One region of the Pseudonocardia sp. UM4_GMWB1 genome, then DNA from elsewhere that is predicted to be linked to it. Evidence: predicted binding sites of a transcription regulator. Region 1 holds the regulator's gene; the other holds the start of a gene.
The links. The regulator HspR, encoded in region 1, represses chaperone genes until heat shock. The targets are predictions, from matches to a motif close to ANNTTGAGTNNNNNNNACTCAANNT.

Region 1 (8,392 bases):
ACCGGTGCCGTTCCCGGAACGGACAGGAGCTGAGACGTCGGAACCGGGATGAACTGCAGGTTGACGTCGACCCCCGCCGGGTCTGTGCCCAGGTATCCGCAGGTCGGGGCAGGACGACCTCCGATCGTCGCGTCGTCGACCTTGCCGGCCCCCAGATCGAGGTCCGAGCGCTGTGCGGTGTCGAGCAGCTCGCACGGATGGCGTCCGCTCACATCGATGGCGGCCGGGCGCGCGGGCACGGTGGGGTCCGCTACGAGACCTGGCGGCTGCGGCATGCAGGAGGTGAGCCCGACGATCACAGCGGCGCCCACGACGCCGAGGGCCGTGCGACGCGCAGCCGGTACGAGCACGGTGATCCTCCGTCGACGATCGAGCGGCCACAGGCTAGCCCGCCCCACCCCCCGTCGACGGCCGTTCGGACCACCCGCGAACGTCGTGGATAAAAGTTGAGTCCCTCGGGAACAAGTCTTCCGGGTCCCTCGTTGACCCCCATGAGAGCAAGTTGAGCAGGACCCACTCAAGGGCGATGCGCGAGGCGCTCCCCGGCCTGGTACAACTTGAGCCGGACGCACTCACACCCCACACATCTCGGAGGCAGTCACCATGGCTCGTACGGTCGGTATCGACCTCGGGACCACCAACTCCGTCGTCGCCGTCCTCGAGGGTGGCGAGCCGACGGTGATCGCGAACTCGGAGGGTGCCCGCACCACTCCGTCGATCGTCGCGTTCGCGCGCAACGGCGAGGTCCTCACCGGTCAGTCGGCGAAGAACCAGGCGGTCACCAACTCCGACCGCACGTTCCGCTCGGTCAAGCGTCACATCGGCACCGACTGGAAGACGTCGGAGATCGACGGCAAGACCTTCGCGGCGCAGGAGATCAGCGCCCGCGTCCTGCAGAAGCTGAAGCGGGACGCCGAGGCCTACCTGGGCGACGAGGTCACCGACGCCGTCATCACGGTGCCCGCGTACTTCGAGGACGCACAGCGCCAGGCGACCAAGGAGGCCGGCCAGATCGCCGGTCTGAACGTGCTCCGGATCGTCAACGAGCCGACCGCGGCCGCGCTGGCCTACGGCCTCGACAAGGGCGACAAGGAGCAGACCATCCTGGTCTTCGACCTGGGTGGCGGCACGTTCGACGTGTCCCTGCTGGAGATCGCCGAGGGCGTCGTCGAGGTCAAGGCCACCAACGGCGACAACCACCTCGGTGGCGACGACTGGGACGAGCGGATCGTCAGCTGGCTCGTCGACAAGTTCAAGTCCTCCCAGGGCATCGACCTGACCAAGGACAAGATGGCGATGCAGCGGCTCCGTGAGGCCGCGGAGAAGGCGAAGATCGAGCTGTCCAGCTCCTCGTCGACCAGCATCAACCTGCCCTACATCACGGTCGACTCGGACAAGAACCCGCTGTTCCTGGACGAGACGCTGTCCCGCGCGGAGTTCCAGCGGATCACCCAGGACCTCCTGGACCGCACCCGCAACCCGTTCAACCAGGTCATCAAGGACGCCGGCATCTCGGTGAACCAGATCGACCACGTCGTCCTCGTCGGTGGCTCCACCCGGATGCCCGCCGTCACCGAGCTCGTCAAGGAGCTGACCGGCGGCAAGGAGCCGAACAAGGGCGTCAACCCGGACGAGGTCGTCGCCGCCGGTGCCGCGCTGCAGGCCGGTGTGCTCCGCGGTGAGGTCAAGGACGTCCTGCTGCTCGACGTCACCCCGCTGTCCCTGGGCATCGAGACCAAGGGCGGCGTCATGACCAAGCTGATCGAGAAGAACACCACGATCCCGACCAAGCGCTCGGAGATCTTCTCCACCGCGGACGACAACCAGCCGTCGGTGCAGATCCAGGTCTTCCAGGGCGAGCGCGAGATCGCCGCGTACAACAAGAAGCTCGGCATGTTCGAGCTGACCGGCATCGCGCCGGCGCCGCGCGGTGTCCCGCAGATCGAGGTCTCCTTCGACATCGACGCCAACGGCATCGTCAACGTGTCCGCCAAGGACATGGGCACCGGCAAGAGCCAGGAGATGACGATCACCGGCGGTTCGGCGCTGTCCAAGGACGACATCGACCGCATGGTCAAGGAGGCCGAGGCGCACGCCGAGGAGGACGCCAAGCGTCGCGAGGAGGCGGAGACCCGCAACCAGGCGGAGACCCTCGTCTACCAGACGGAGAAGTTCGTCAAGGAGAACGACGAGAAGCTCCCCTCCGACGTCAAGGACGCGGTGAACGCCGCCCTGGGTGAGACCCAGGAGGCGCTGAAGGGCACCGACCACGAGGCGATCAAGTCCTCGATGGAGAAGCTCGCCACCGAGTCCCAGAAGATGGGGTCCGCCCTGTACTCCCAGCCCGGTGCCGAGGGCGCCGCGGGGGCCGCCGGTGGTGCTGCGGACGGTGCCGCGTCCGACGCGCAGGACGACGTCGTCGACGCCGAGATCGTGGACGACGACAAGGACGCCAAGGGCGACAAGTGACGGCCGGCGGCCATCCACGGGACGACAGGACGGTCGACATGGCAGACGAGCAGAAGCAGGAGGAGCCGGTGACCTTCCGGGACCGCCGCAAGGTGGACCCGGAGACCGGCGAGGCCCGTCCGGCGACGGACGGTGCGGACACGACCGGGGCCGCCGACACGGCGGCCCCGGCCGGGGACGGCGAGCAGGTCGCGGGCCCGGCCGACGGGGAGGACCCGGAGGTCGAGAAGCTGCGGGCCGAGGTCGCCGAGCGCACCGCGGACCTGCAGCGGGTCAGCGCCGAGTACGCCAACTACCGGCGCCGGGCCGACCGTGACCGCGAGCAGACCCGGGTCGACGCCAAGGTCTCCGTGGCGAGCGACCTGCTGGTCGTGCTCGACGACTTCGAGCGCGCCGAGCAGCACGGCGACCTCACCGGGCCGTTCAAGTCGGCGGCCGACAAGGTCACCGGGGTGCTCTCCAAGCTCGGCCTCGAGCCCTTCGGGGCCGAGGGCGAGGCGTTCGACCCGTCGCTGCACGAGGCCGTGCAGCACGAGCCGGCCGAGGGCTCCGGCCCCACGGTCACCGTGCTGTCCACGGTCCTGCGCCGCGGCTACCGGATCGCCGACCGGGTGCTCCGCCCCGCGATGGTGACCGTGCAGGACCGCCCGGAGGCCGAGGTCTCCGAGCAGGCCCGGGCCGATGCCGCCGACGGCGGCGCGGACGCCGGCGACGGCGAGCCGCAGAACCCCGCCTGACCAGGGCGGACAGGGACGTGACCGCGCGGTGCGGCGGGAGGCGACGAGTCTCCCGCCGCACCGCGGGTCTGATCGGGAAGGAGGCGGAGTGACCCAGCGCGACTGGATCGAGAAGGACTTCTACCGCGAGCTGGGCGTCTCCTCGACGGCGTCCCAGGACGAGATCAAGAAGGCGTACCGCAAGCTCGCCCGCGAGCTGCACCCGGACGCGAACCCCGGTGACGAGAAGGCCGAGGCCCGCTTCAAGTCGGTCTCCGAGGCCTACGGCGTGCTGGGCGACGAGTCCAAGCGCAAGGAGTACGACGAGACCCGCGCGATGTTCGCGGGCGGCGGCGGCTTCGGCGGGTTCGGCACCGGCGGTGGCTTCCCCGGTGGTGCGCGTCCCGGTGGCGCCGGCCAGGGCGGCTTCGACATCAACGACCTGTTCGGCCAGGCCGGCCGTTCCGGCGGTGCCGGGGCCGGCGACTTCAGCGACATCCTCGGCGACATCTTCGGCCGCACCGCGCGGAACAACGCCGGCGGTGCGGGCGGGTACGGCACGGCCGGTGCCCGCCGCGGTCAGGACGTCGAGAGCAGCCTGACCATCTCCTTCGACGACGCGGTGCGCGGCGCGACGGTGCCGATCAAGCTGTCCTCGCCGGGGCGCTGCGAGCGCTGCGGCGGCACCGGGTCCCGGCCCGGCAGCACCCCGCGCACCTGCCCGACCTGCTCCGGTCAGGGTCTGGTGAACCGCAGCCAGGGCGCGTTCTCGTTCTCCGAGCCGTGCCGCGACTGCCGCGGGACCGGCCGCATCATCGACGACCCGTGCCCCGAGTGCCACGGCGACGGCGTGTCCACCCGGACCCGGTCGCTGACGGTGCGGGTCCCCGCCGGCGTCGACGACGGGCAGAAGGTCCGGCTCGCGGGCCAGGGCGAGCCCGGTCGCGGCGGCGCACCCGCCGGTGACCTCTACGTCACGGTCTCGGTCACCCCGCACCGGATCTTCGGGCGGTCGTCGAAGAACTCCGACGACCTGACCCTCACCGTGCCGGTGACCTTCCCCGAGCTGGCTCTGGGTGCGACCCTGACGGTGCCGACGCTCGACAGCACCGTCTCGCTGCGGATCCCGCCGGGGACCGCCAGCGGCCGGACGTTCCGGGTGTCGGGGCGTGGGGTCGAGCGCAGGAACGGGAAGAAGGGCAATCTGCTGGTCACCGTCGAGGTGGCGGTGCCGCAGAAGCTGGACGAGGCGGCCACCAGTGCGCTGGAGGCCTATGCCGAGGCGACGTCGTCGTTCGACCCGCGGGCCGATCTGCTCGGTAGCACCAGGAGGTGATGGCGGTGGCCGGACGACGCACCCCCCGGGACGGGGAGGAAGCGCTGACCGTCGACGTCGCACACGACAGCCCGGTGTTCGTCATCTCGGTCGCCGCGCAGCTGTCCGGCCTGCACGCCCAGACCCTGCGCAGCTACGACCGGATCGGCCTGGTCAGCCCGGGCCGGTCCGCGGGCGGCGGGCGTCGCTACTCCCAGCGCGACATCGCGCTGCTGCGCGAGGTGCAGCGGCTCTCCCAGGAGGAGGGCGTGAACCTCGCGGGCGTCAAGCGGATCATCGAGCTGGAACAGATGGTCGACGAGCTCTCGGCACGGCTCGAGGAGGCCACCGCCGAGCTCGACGCGGTCCGTGCCGCCGCCGCGCAGGCCACGGCGGCGGTGCACCGCTCCTACCGGCGCGACCTCGTGCCGGTGGACCGGCGCCAGGCCGTCGTGCGCTGGCGCCCCGCAGACGACGGCTGAGTCCCCCGGGCGGTGCGGGCCCGGACCGCTCAGGCCGCCGTCAGGACCCCGCGGCGGGCCAGCAGCCCGAGCACCACGGCGCCCAGTAGCGGGACCGCGGCCAGCACCGCGAACGGCAGCGCCGGCGGGAACGAGGGGTCCAGCAGCGCGCCGACGCCCGTCGAGCCGACGAGCACCATCAGCCCGCCGAACGAGGCCAGCACCCCGAAGTGGGCGCCCAGCCTGCGCTCCCCGGCCAGCCGGGGCACCAGGTCCTGCGCGACCGGCACGGCGAACATCTCGCCGAAGGTCAGCAGCAGCACCATCAGCACCGCGGGTGCGAGCGCCCACCACCCCGGCAGGCCCGGCAGCAGCCGTGCCACCGCGACGACGGTGAACGACGCGGCCATCAGGCAGAACCCGAGCACCACCGAGCGGCCGGCCCCGATCCGGTGGCCCCACGTCGTCACCCGCATCTGCAGGCAGATGACCAGCACCGACATCAGCACGAACAGGAAGCCCAGTGCCGCGGTGCGGCCGACGCGCTCCAGCTCGTCGGGCAGCGCCAGGTACAGCTGGTTGTAGGACAGCAGCCAGCCCGAGTAGCCGGCCGCGAACAGCATGAAGCGACGGTTGCCCAGCACCTCGCCCCAGCCCGCGAGCATCGGCCGTCCGGCCTGCTCGGCCTCCCGCCACGGCAGCCACCGCCAGTGCGCCAGCCCCACCACCACGAAGCCGACGGCGGCGACCAGGCAGGCCAGCTGGAAGTCGACCAGCATGAGCGCGGTGCCGACCAGCGGCCCGGTGACCGTCCCGACTTGACCGGCGACGGCGAACATCGCGAACACCTCGGTCCGTGGCGGGCCCTCCCCGGCGCGTTCCCGCTCCCCGGCCTCCCGCGCCAGCGACGACTCGACGGCCGGCGAGAACAGGGCCGCCGCGAACCCGGTCAGCAGCGCCCCGCCGATGACCGCGGGCAGCGTGCCGGCGGCCCCGAGGAGGATGAATCCGGTCACGCGCAGCGCACACCCGGCGAGCACGACCGGCTTCGCACCGAACCGATCGGTCAGGGTCCCGCCGATCACGAACAGCCCCTGCTGGCTGAACGTCCGCAGCCCCAGCACCAGCCCGACGGCCGCCGCGGCGAGCCCGAGGTCCTCGGCCAGGTGCGTGGCCAGGTAGGGCAGCACCATGTAGAAGCCCACGTTGAAGGCCAGCTGGGTGCTGATCAGCAGTTTCATGACCGGCGGGAGCCCGCTGAAGTGCGCCCATCGACCGACGCGGAGCGGAGCCGCGGGACGCGGGTCCGACTCGGGATCGGCGGGGCGGCGGAGCAGACTGCGGAGCACCACGAAGTGGTACCAGGTCGCCCTCTGCAGTCGCGACTCGATGGCAGTAACGACATATGCGCATGCATGAAGATACTTGACCGTGTGTACAGGCTTACCGAAGATCTTCCGGGCGCCGGGTGACACACGGTCGAGGGGCGCCGGAGAGGACAGGTCGCCATGCCCGCCGCGTGCGCCGTCGTAGCACCCCGTCGTTCCCGGTTGCGGGTCGCCGTCGCCGTGGCGGTGAGCGCCGCGGTCCTCACCGCGTGCGGTGGCAGCGGCGGCGGGAGCGGCCGGGTCGTCCCGGATGGGCAGGCCACGATCGCGATGGCCTTCGGCCCGTCGGCCGGTTACGGGGTGGACACCGACGACGCGTTCGTCGTCTCCCAGCTGGGTGTGACCGAGTCCCTGGTGGCGTCCGGGCCGGACGGCCGGCCGCGACCCGCATTGGCGACCGCGTGGGCCCAGCAGTCCGACCCGCGGACCTGGCGGTTCGAGCTGCGCCCCGGCGTGACCTTCCAGAACGGCGAGCCGCTCACCGGGCAGGCCGCCGCGACCGCCCTGAACTGGGTGGCCGGCGTCGCCGCGCCGCCGCGCGCGGTGCGCGGGATCGGCCTGCAGGCTGCCGCGGACGGCGCGGACGCCGTGCGCGTCACGACGACGAAGCCCGACCCGATCCTGCCGCTGCGGCTGTCCAGCGCGAACACCGCGATCCTGGCGCCGTCGGCGTACCGGGCCACCCCGCCGTCGGTCCAGCAGACCGGGACCGGCCCGATGACGATCACCCAGGCGAACGGCGCCCAGTCGGTGACCCTCGTCCGCAACGACCGCTACTGGGGCGAGCGCCCGCAGCTGGCCGGGGTCACCGCGAACTTCGTGCCCGACCCGGCCGCCCGCGCCCTGGCGCTGCGGGCCGGCGACGCCGACATCGCCCAGGAGCTCCCCGAGGCCAGCGCCCTGGAGTTCACCGGCGACGAGTACGTGAACCAGACCGTCGCCGCGCCCCGGACGGCGTCGCTGATCCTCAACCAGTCCCGCAAGCCCTTCGCCGACATCCGGGTGCGTCAGGCCGTCGCGGCCGCGGTGGACCGCACCGCGCTCGGTGAGCAGGCCCTCGCCGGGTCGGCGATCCCGGCCTCGGAGCTGTTCGGCCCGGCGGTGGCGTGGGGCTCGCAGGACGCCCCGCCGCCCGCCGACCCCGCGCGCGCCCGGCAGCTGCTGACCGAGGCCGGCTACGGCCCGGACAACCCGCTGCGGATCGAGCTGGGTGCCTACGGCGCCCGCCCCGAGCTCCCGACGCTGGTCACCGCCGTCCAGGAGATGCTCCGCGGGGCCGGCATCGAGGCCACCGTCCGCATCGGCGACTACGACGCCCGCGAGCCGCAGCTGCTCGCCGGTGACTTCGACATGTACCTGCTCTCGCGCAGCTACCTGCTCGACGTGCCGGACGCCGGCGCCACGCTGGCCACCGACTACACCTGCCAGGGCTCCTACAACCTCAACCACTACTGCTCGCCGGAGTTCGACGCCCTGCTCGCCCCGCTGGCCACCGAGACCGACCCGGCCGCACGTCAGAAGGTCTTCACCGAGGCCGCGGCGAAGCTGACCGCCGACGTCGTCGGGGTCCCGCTGGTGCACACCAACGCGAACGGTGTCGGGCACCGGGTCACCGGCTACACCGTCGACCCGCTGGCCAAGTCGCTCGTCGTCCCCGGGCTGGCGACGACGGAGTGACCGCACTCGTCGCGCGCAGGCTGCTGGCGCTACCGCTGGTCGCCGTGGCCGCGGCGGTGCTGGTGTTCCTGCTCCCGCGGTTCTCCGGCCAGGACACCGCGCTCGCGATCCTGCGCAGCCGGACCGGGGAGTCCGACCCGGACCCGGCGGTGCTGGCCGCGCTGCGGGAGGAGTACGGCCTCGACGGCTCCTGGTGGGACCAGTTCACCGGCTGGGCCGGCGCGCTGCTGCGCGGCGACCTCGGGATCTCCTGGACCAGCCGTACTCCCGTCTCGGGCCTGCTCTGGCCCGCTCTCGGGGTCTCGCTGACCCTCGCCGTCGCCGCGCTGATGCTCGCGGCCCTGGTGGGCATCCCTCTCGGGGTGC
Region 2 (8,392 bases), 5.1 Mb from region 1:
CGCAAGCGGAAGGAAGTGACCTCCATGTCCTGGTGGGACAGCTACCGAGCCGTCTACGGCGCGGAGCTGCGAGCGGCTGCTCGCGAGTACGCCGACCACGGTTGGCCGCTCGTGCCGGGGCCGGGCGCGGAGGTCATGCTCGCGACGGGCGACGTGCTCGACGTGGTCGAGGTCCCGGCGGCCATCGGTCGGCAGGTCTGCCGGACGCTGCGTGAGGCCGGCGAGGTCGTGCCGGTCGCCGCGACGCCCGAGGGCACCTGGTGGTTCCCGATGAGCCCGCGGCACGCGCTCCCGGCCGAGCTGAGCCTGCACACCGACGTCGTGCTGCACACCGACGGCATCGGCGTCGTCGCCCCGCCGACCGAGCGTCCCGAGGGCTGGGTGCAGTGGCGCGTGGCCCCGGCGCGGGTCGGCTACCGGGTGCCCGAGGCCGCGGTCGTCGTCGAAGCGGTCTGCGACGCGGTTCGCCGTCGCGGCAGTGAGCAGTCCCTGCCCGACGAGCAGGAGGCGCGGGCCGAGCAGCCCGGCGTCCCGAGCGCCCTGCGGCGCTGACCCTCCCGCGCGGCCCGGACGGAACCGAGGATCCGGCCCGCGCGACCGCGTACCGCCCGCCCGAATCCGTCCCGATGTCGTCTCCGCAGGTCTCCGCGGGACGCCGGGAGCGGCCGGGCGGTGCGCACCGGAAGCGGCGCCCGAGGGGGCACTTCTCCCTCGCCGCGCAGCCGCTCCACCGGCCACGGCCGGGTCCGGCGGGACATCCCCCGGACCCGGCCGGGGACCCGTACCGCGCGCCCCCGGCGCCCGTTGTCGGTGTCCCCGGGCACTATGGGTGTGTGCAGACCTCCCGCGCGCCGGAGCGCCCGACCCCCGTCCCGCAGCGGGACCGCACCATCGGGTCCGTTCCTGACGTCCCCCTCGGCGGCTTCGGCCCCGGTGACGAACAGAAGCGGCGCGACCTGCGGCGCATGAAGGCCGTCGCCACCGGGTTCCTCCTCGGCGCGACGGTCGTGTTCTTCGTCGCGAAGTACTTCGAGGTCGTCCGCGGTGTCCCCGGGGCGGACTATGTCCGGGCCGCCGCCGAGGCCGGCATGGTCGGTGCGCTCGCCGACTGGTTCGCGGTGACCGCGCTGTTCCGGCACCCGTTGCGGATCCCGATCCCGCACACCGCGATCATCCCGCGCAAGAAGGACATGATCGGTGACAGCCTCGGCGACTTCGTCGGGGAGAACTTCCTGTCCGAGTCCGTCGTCCGCGACAAGCTCGAGCGGATCGGGGTCAGCGAGTCGGTCGGGCGGTGGATCGCCGAGCAGCAGAACGCCGACCGGATCACCACCGAGCTGGTCACCGCCGCGCGGGCCCTCGTGACCGTGCTGCGCGACGAGGACGTGCAGAACGTCATCGAGACCGTCGCGGTCCGCAAGCTGATGGAGATTCCGGTCGGTCCGCCGATGGGCAAGGCGCTGGAGGGCGTCCTGGCCGACGGCGCCCACCGCAGGCTGGTCGACCTCGTCTGCGACCGCGCCTACGACTGGGTCGCCGACAACCAGGAGATGGTCCTGCGGGTGGTGCACGACCGCGCGCCGTCCTGGACCCCGCGCTTCGTCGACGACCTCGTGGCCGACAAGCTGTTCGCCGAGATCCGCGGCTACGCCTGGGCCGTCAAGACCGACCCGGAGCACCCGCTGCGGCACGCCGTCGACCGCTACCTCGCGGAGTTCGCCCGCGACCTGCAGCACGACGAGACGACGATGGAGCGCGCCGAGCAGGTCAAGCGCCAGGTCGTCGAGCATCCGGAGGTGCAGCACTTCATCGGCCGCGCCTGGACGGTCGTGAAGTCCATGGTCCTCGACGCCGCCGACGACCCGTCGAACGAGCTGCGCCTGCGCGTGCGCGACGGCCTCATGGCCTTCGGGCGGAGACTGGGCCGCGACGCCGAGCTGCGCGCGAAGCTCGACGGCTGGCTGGCGGACGCTGCGTCGTACGTCGTGCGGCACTACCGGCACCAGATCACCACCTTGATCACCGAGACCGTCGCCCGCTGGGACGCGGAGGAGACCTCGCGCAAGATCGAGCTCCAGGTGGGCCGCGACCTGCAGTGGATCCGGATCAACGGCACCGTCGTGGGGGCGCTCGCCGGCCTGGTCATCCACGCCGTGGGGGAGCTCGTCATCGGGTGATCGGTCGGGTGTCCCCGGATGACATCGCACTGTCACCGGACCGTCACCGACGTGGCGCACGCCACGTGACCAGCGCTAGCACTGTGCTTGCAGGAGCTAGCAGTGCCGCGTACGGTCGGTTCCGTCAGTGAGGAACGGATCGAGACGGAGGTGAGACGGATGGCCACCGAGCGCAAGCACGGAGAGCGTGAGTCCGTCGAACCCGTCGAGCGCGTCGCGCAGGCCGTCGAGAGCGTCGGTCAGACCGTGGGGCACGCGGTGGAGGACATCGGGTCCTACATCCGCGCCCAGCGCGAGGCCGCCCAGGTCTCCATGCGGCAGCTGGCCCGCACCGCGGGCGTCAGCAACCCGTATCTCAGCCAGGTCGAGCGCGGACTGCGCAAGCCGTCCGCCGAGATACTGCAGCAGATCGCCAAGGGGCTGCGGATCTCCGCCGAGGCGCTGTACGTCCGCGCCGGGATCCTCGAGGAGCGGCCCGCCGGTCAGGTGACCGACGCGGTGCTCACCGATCCGACTCTCAACGAGCGGCAGAAACGTGTGCTGCTCGACGTCTACGAGTCCTTTCGCAGGGAGAACGGCCTCTCTGCCGGCACCACCGACACCCCCACCGATACGAGGAAGTGATCACCATGGCCGTGAACCTCCCCACCAGCGCCGACGTGCAGAAGCTGCGCGAGCAGACCGCCGAGCAGGCCGAGGTCGTCCGCACCCCGCTGCTCGCCGTGCTCGGCGCCGGCGACTTCGCCGTCACCACCGTGAGCAAGGCCGTCACCGACGCCCGCTCCACCGCCACCAAGCGCGCCGAGGAGGTGCAGACCCGTGTCCAGGAGCTCCCCGACGAGCTCAAGGAGCTCCGCGGCAAGCTGTCCTCGGACAACATCCGCAAGCAGGTCGAGGAGTTCCGCTCCGAGGTCGAGGGCGTCTACGTCGGGTTCGCCCAGCGCGGTGAGAAGGCCTGGGGCCGGATCCGCAAGCAGCCGCAGGTCAAGCAGGCCATCGCGACCGTCGAGGGTCTGACCGAGAAGTTCGACACCCGCGTCGACGAGTTCGTGGACGAGACCCACGACGTCGCCGTCAAGACCCTGGGTACGGTCACCACGCAGACCCGCTCGGTCGGTGAGAAGGTCGCCCGCCGCGCCCAGACCGCCGCGAGCGAGGCCGCCGAGGCCGTCACCGAGGTCTCGAAGGAGGCCGCCGAGGCGATCGAGGAGGCCGGCGACGAGGTCGCGTCGACCACGCGTTCGACCGCGCGCCGCACCGCCGCCAAGACCGACCCGAAGACCGCCACCGGCGCGAAGGTCCCGGCTCGCAAGCCGACCACCCGCCGCGGCACCTCGACGGCGTCGGCCAAGAAGTGACACCCGCCGGGCCCCGTGCCCGGTGAGTACGACCCGCGCCCCCGGCCGATCCCGATCGGCCGGGGGCGCCGTCGTGTGCGGATGCGGATCGTCCCGCCCGGATCCGGCGCCGGACGTGACCGGCGCCCGGGTTGTCCGTACTCTGGCCGGGTGTTGTCACTGCCAGGTGCCCCCGATGAACTGATCATCTTCGTGATCAAGTGGATCATGGTGGTGGTCGGCGGGTTCTCGTTCGGGCACGCACTGATGCAACGTGCGGACGCCTTCACCGCGGCGGGCAAGCTCACCAAGAACGCCTGGCTGGGCATCACCGGCGTCGCGCTGCTGCTTCTGATCATCACGAACGGCCCGATGTTCGGCGGTGCCATGTTCTGGCTGGCCGCCACCGTCGCGACGCTGGTCTACCTGGTCGACGTCAAGCCCGCGGTGATGGAGGTGCAGGGCGGCGGACCGCGCTGGTGAACCACCCGGTCCTCGGGACGCTCACGGTCGTCCCGGCGCTGGACCGGCCCGGCCTGCCCGCGGAGCCCGTCGCCGTCGCACTCGCGGGGCTCGACGCGGGCCGGGTCGCCGTCGCCGAGATCGCCCCGGACCTGGCCGACGCCGCCCCGCCGACCGGCCGCTCCGGCTGTCGCCCGGGGGTCGCCGGGGCCGACGCCGTCGTCGTCAGGAGCGGGGCGCGGGCCGGGAAGCCGGCGGACCCGTCGGTCGAGGTCCAGCCCGCGGACAGCAGCAGGAACTGGCTGCCGGACCGTACGACGAGCTCGAGGCGGTCGTAGCGGTAGCCGGCGTCCGGCCCGGCGACCGCGCAGACCGGCCCGACGCCGAGCAGCACGAAGGACACACCCCACTCGGTGACCGCGGTCGTCACCGGGACCGGGCGGGCCCCGCGGGCGAGCCGCGCCGCCGCGAGCAGCGCCAGGACCGCTGCGCACAGGGGGAGTCCGCGCAGCTGCGAGACCTTCATGAACAGCTCCGCACCCGCGGTCCCGAGCGCCACCCGGTCACGCACCGGTGCCCCGCGGTACTCGGTGTGCCCACGGTCGCCGTCACGTGCTCCGGTGTCCGCGTTCGCCCTGAGCGGACACGACTCAACTCCGGGAAGCGGAGGGCCCTCCGTGTGGTTGGGCAGGACATGAGTGACGTGCTGACGCTCCCGGTCCTGCCTCTCGACGACGCCGTGGTCCTGCCCGGCATGGTCGTCCCCGTCCGCCTCGACGACTCCGACACCCGTGCCGCGGTGGACGCGGCCACCGCCGCGGCCCAGGACCGCGACGACGGGAGACGGGTGCTCGTCGTGCCCCGCATCGACGGCCGCTACGGCGCCATCGGCGTCGTCGCCGTGCTCGAGCAGATCGGCAGGCTCCCCAACGGGGACCGGGCTGCCGTCGTGCGGGGTGAGCGGCGCGCCCGCATCGGGTCGGGGGTCTCCGGCCCCGGCGCGGCGCTCTGGGTCGAGGCCGAGCCGGTCGACGCCGGCGAGCCCACCGGCCGCACCCACGAGCTCGCCCGCGAGTACAAGGCTCTGGTGGTCGGGATCCTGCAGCAGCGGGGGGCCTGGCAGGTCATCGACTCCGTGCAGCAGACCGACGACCCGGGCGCGCTCGCCGACCTCGCCGGGTGGGCGTCGTGGCTGGACGTCGCGCACAAGGCCGAGCTGCTCGCCGAGACCGACCTCGACGCCCGGCTGGAGAAGCTCCTGGGCTGGACCAAGGAGCACGTCGCCGAGCAGGAGGTCACCGAGAAGATCTCGAACGACGTCCGCGAGGGCATGGAGAAGCAGCAGCGCGAGTTCCTGCTCCGCCAGCAGCTCGCCGCGATCCGCAAGGAGCTCGGTGAGGACGACCCGGAGGGCTCCGACGACTACCGCGCCCGCGTGGAGGCCGCCGACCTGCCCGACGAGGTCCGCAAGGCCGCGCTGACCGAGGTCGGCAAGCTGGAACGTTCCTCGGACCAGAGCCCGGAGTCCGGCTGGATCCGGACCTGGCTCGACACCGTCCTCGACATCCCGTGGAGCACCGCGACCACCGACTCGTCGGACCTCGTGGAGGCCCGTCGCATCCTCGACGCCGACCACGCCGGTCTCGACGACGTGAAGGAGCGCCTCGTCGAGTTCCTCGCCGTGCGCGCCCGCCGCGAGCGCAAGGGCCTCGACACCGTCGGCGGCCGCGGCTCGGGCGCGGTGCTCTCGCTGGTCGGCCCGCCCGGCGTCGGCAAGACGTCGTTGGGGGAGTCGGTCGCCCGCGCGCTCGGCCGGAACTTCGTCCGCGTCGCGCTCGGCGGCGTCCGGGACGAGGCGGAGATCCGCGGTCACCGGCGCACCTACGTCGGCGCGCTGCCCGGCCGGATCGTCCGCGCCATCCGCGAGGCCGGCTCGATGAATCCCGTCGTGCTGCTCGACGAGATCGACAAGGTCGGCAGCGACTTCCGCGGTGACCCGACCGCGGCGCTGCTGGAGGTCCTCGACCCGGCGCAGAACCACACGTTCCGCGACCACTACCTGGAGGTCGACCTCGACCTGTCGAACGTCCTGTTCCTGGCGACGGCGAACGACGGCTCCGGGATCCCCGGCCCGCTGGCCGACCGCATGGAGATCGTGACGCTCGACGGCTACACCGAGCCGGAGAAGGTCGCGATCGCCCGTGACCACCTGCTGCCGCGCCAGGTCGCCAAGGCCGGTCTCGACGACGGCGACGTCGAGTTCACCGACGTCGCGCTGTCGATGATCGCCGCCGAGTACACCCGGGAGGCCGGGGTCCGGCAGCTGGAGCGGGGCCTGGCGAAGGTGCTGCGGAAGGTGGCCGTCCAGCTGGACGCGTCGGAGACCGAGCGCCCGGTGCACGTCGACGCCGACGCGCTCGTCACCTACCTCGGCCGTCCGCGGTTCACGCCGGAGTCCGCCGAGCGGACCTCGGTGCCGGGCGTCGCGACCGGGCTGGCGGTGACCGGTGCCGGTGGTGACGTGCTGTTCATCGAGGCCACCTCGATGGACGGCGAGCCGGGCCTGCAGATCACCGGGCAGCTGGGCGAGGTGATGACCGAGTCCGTCTCGATCGCGCTGTCCTACCTGCGCTCGCGCGGGCTGGCCGGTGACCTCGCGTCGCGCAAGCTGCACGTGCACGTCCCGGCCGGTGCGGTCCCGAAGGACGGCCCGTCCGCCGGCGTCACGATGACGACGGCGCTGGCGTCGCTGGCCTCCGGGCGTTCCGTCCGGAGCTCGGTCGGCATGACCGGCGAGGTGACGCTGCAGGGCAAGGTCCTGCCCATCGGCGGGGTGAAGCAGAAGCTGCTCGCCGCGCACCGGGCCGGGCTGACCGACGTGATCATCCCGAAGCGCAACGAGCCGGACCTGGACGACGTCCCGGCCGCGGTCCGCGAGGAGCTGCGGGTGCACCCGGTCGCCGACGTCTCCGAGGTCCTGGCGATCGCCCTGGAGCCCGCCCACGACGCGGCGACGGCCGAGCAGTCCGCGGCCTGATCTCCGTCCGACCCACGGCGTGAGCCGTACGATCCGGCGCCCGTTCCGCAGCACGCGGGGCGGGCGCCGTCGTGTGCGCGCCCCGCCGGTACGCCCCGCTCCGCGCGTCGCGAGCGCCCGTCCTCGCGCAGCTGTTCCTACGGGAAGTTCGCCGAGATGCAGCTCAGCGGGAACTGTCGATCTCCACGGCCCGCTGAGCTGCATCTCGGCGAGTGCGGTCGAGGGCCTGGCCCACCTCGGCGACGATCTCGTCGGGCCGTCGGTGCATGTCCGGGGCGGTGTAGCGCAGCACCCGCCACCCCGCCGCGACGAGCCGGGTGTGCCGTTGTGCGTCGGCGCGGGCCGCCTCGGGCGTCGCGAAGTGGCCGCCGCCGTCGTACTCGACGCCGAGGTGGTGGTCCGGGTAGGCCAGGTCCAGCCACAGCGCCGTGCGCCGGACGTCGTCGAGGACCGGGTGCTGGGGCACCGGCCGCGGGAGGCCACCCCGGACGAGGACCAGCCGGAGCCGGGTCTCGGGCGGGGATCCGGCGCGCGGGTCGGCCCACACCGACGCGTCGACGACCCGCCGGACACCCCGGGCGTGGGCGTGCCGGACCGCGAGGTTCAGCAGCACGTCCGGGGCGAACGATCCGCGGGACAGCGCGTCGACGGCGACGACACCCTCGGTCGGTGACAGACGCCGCGCCAGGTCGAACGCGGTGCGGACACGCGTGGTGACCCGTACGCCGCGGACCTCGGTCACCTCGTCCGGGGGCAGGACGTCGCGACGGACGAGCACACCCTCACGGGAGCGGGCTCCGGGGTGCGCCGCGCCGACGGTCACCTCGGCCGGTGCAGCCCACGGGGCGCACGACGCGCCGAGCAGCTCGGCGGCCGAGTACCCGCTGAGCACGGCGTCCGGCCCGGCCCAGCAGTGCGCCGCGAGCGAGCGGAGCCGTAGGTCGGGGCGCAGGTCGGCCGGCGCGTAGGTGTCCGGGAGCAGCCGGCGGTAGCGGGGCCCGCGCAGGAGGTCGGGGGTGACGAGACCCGCCGCCACGGCCGCGGTCCCGCGGAACACCTCGGGCCATCCGGGGATCGTCACGTGCTGATCGTGCGCCGGCTGCCCCGGCCGTCGGACCGGATCGGCCGGACTCCGTCGCCATCGCGAACGAAGGACGTACGCCGAGATGCAGCTCAGCGGGCCACGGAGATCCACAATTCCCGCTGAGATGCATCTCGGCGACATTCCGCTGCGCGCGACCCGACCCGACCCGGCCGGGCCGGGCGGCAGGGCTGCGGGCTCAGCGGAAGACGACGGTCCGGTTGCCCTGGATCAGCACCCGGTCCTCCAGGTGCCACCGCAGCCCCCGGGCCAGCACCAGACGCTCGATGTCGCGTCC

Region 2: a site for HspR is predicted at 4,609-4,633, ahead of lon (endopeptidase La). Genes of this name have one in related genera too.

Annotation. Positions count from the first base shown of each region.
Region 1 is NZ_QJPN01000001.1:677,692-686,083, forward strand. It holds gene DMP15_RS03330 (DUF3558 family protein) at 1-350, opposite strand, end outside; gene dnaK (molecular chaperone DnaK) at 604-2,469, shown strand; gene grpE (nucleotide exchange factor GrpE) at 2,508-3,206, shown strand; gene dnaJ (molecular chaperone DnaJ) at 3,295-4,521, shown strand; gene DMP15_RS03350 (heat shock protein transcriptional repressor HspR) at 4,527-4,982, shown strand; gene DMP15_RS03355 (MFS transporter) at 5,012-6,202, opposite strand; gene DMP15_RS03360 (ABC transporter substrate-binding protein) at 6,470-8,026, shown strand; gene DMP15_RS03365 (ABC transporter permease) at 8,023-8,392, shown strand, end outside.
Region 2 is NZ_QJPN01000001.1:5,815,870-5,824,261, reverse strand. It holds gene DMP15_RS27480 (bifunctional DNA primase/polymerase) at 1-552, shown strand, start outside; gene DMP15_RS27475 (DUF445 domain-containing protein) at 834-2,177, shown strand; gene DMP15_RS27470 (helix-turn-helix domain-containing protein) at 2,337-2,801, shown strand; gene DMP15_RS27465 (hypothetical protein) at 2,807-3,535, shown strand; gene DMP15_RS27460 (DUF2516 family protein) at 3,743-3,997, shown strand; gene DMP15_RS27455 (hypothetical protein) at 3,951-4,547, opposite strand; gene lon (endopeptidase La) at 4,671-7,013, shown strand; gene DMP15_RS27445 (DUF559 domain-containing protein) at 7,177-8,094, opposite strand; gene purU (formyltetrahydrofolate deformylase) at 8,294-8,392, opposite strand, start outside.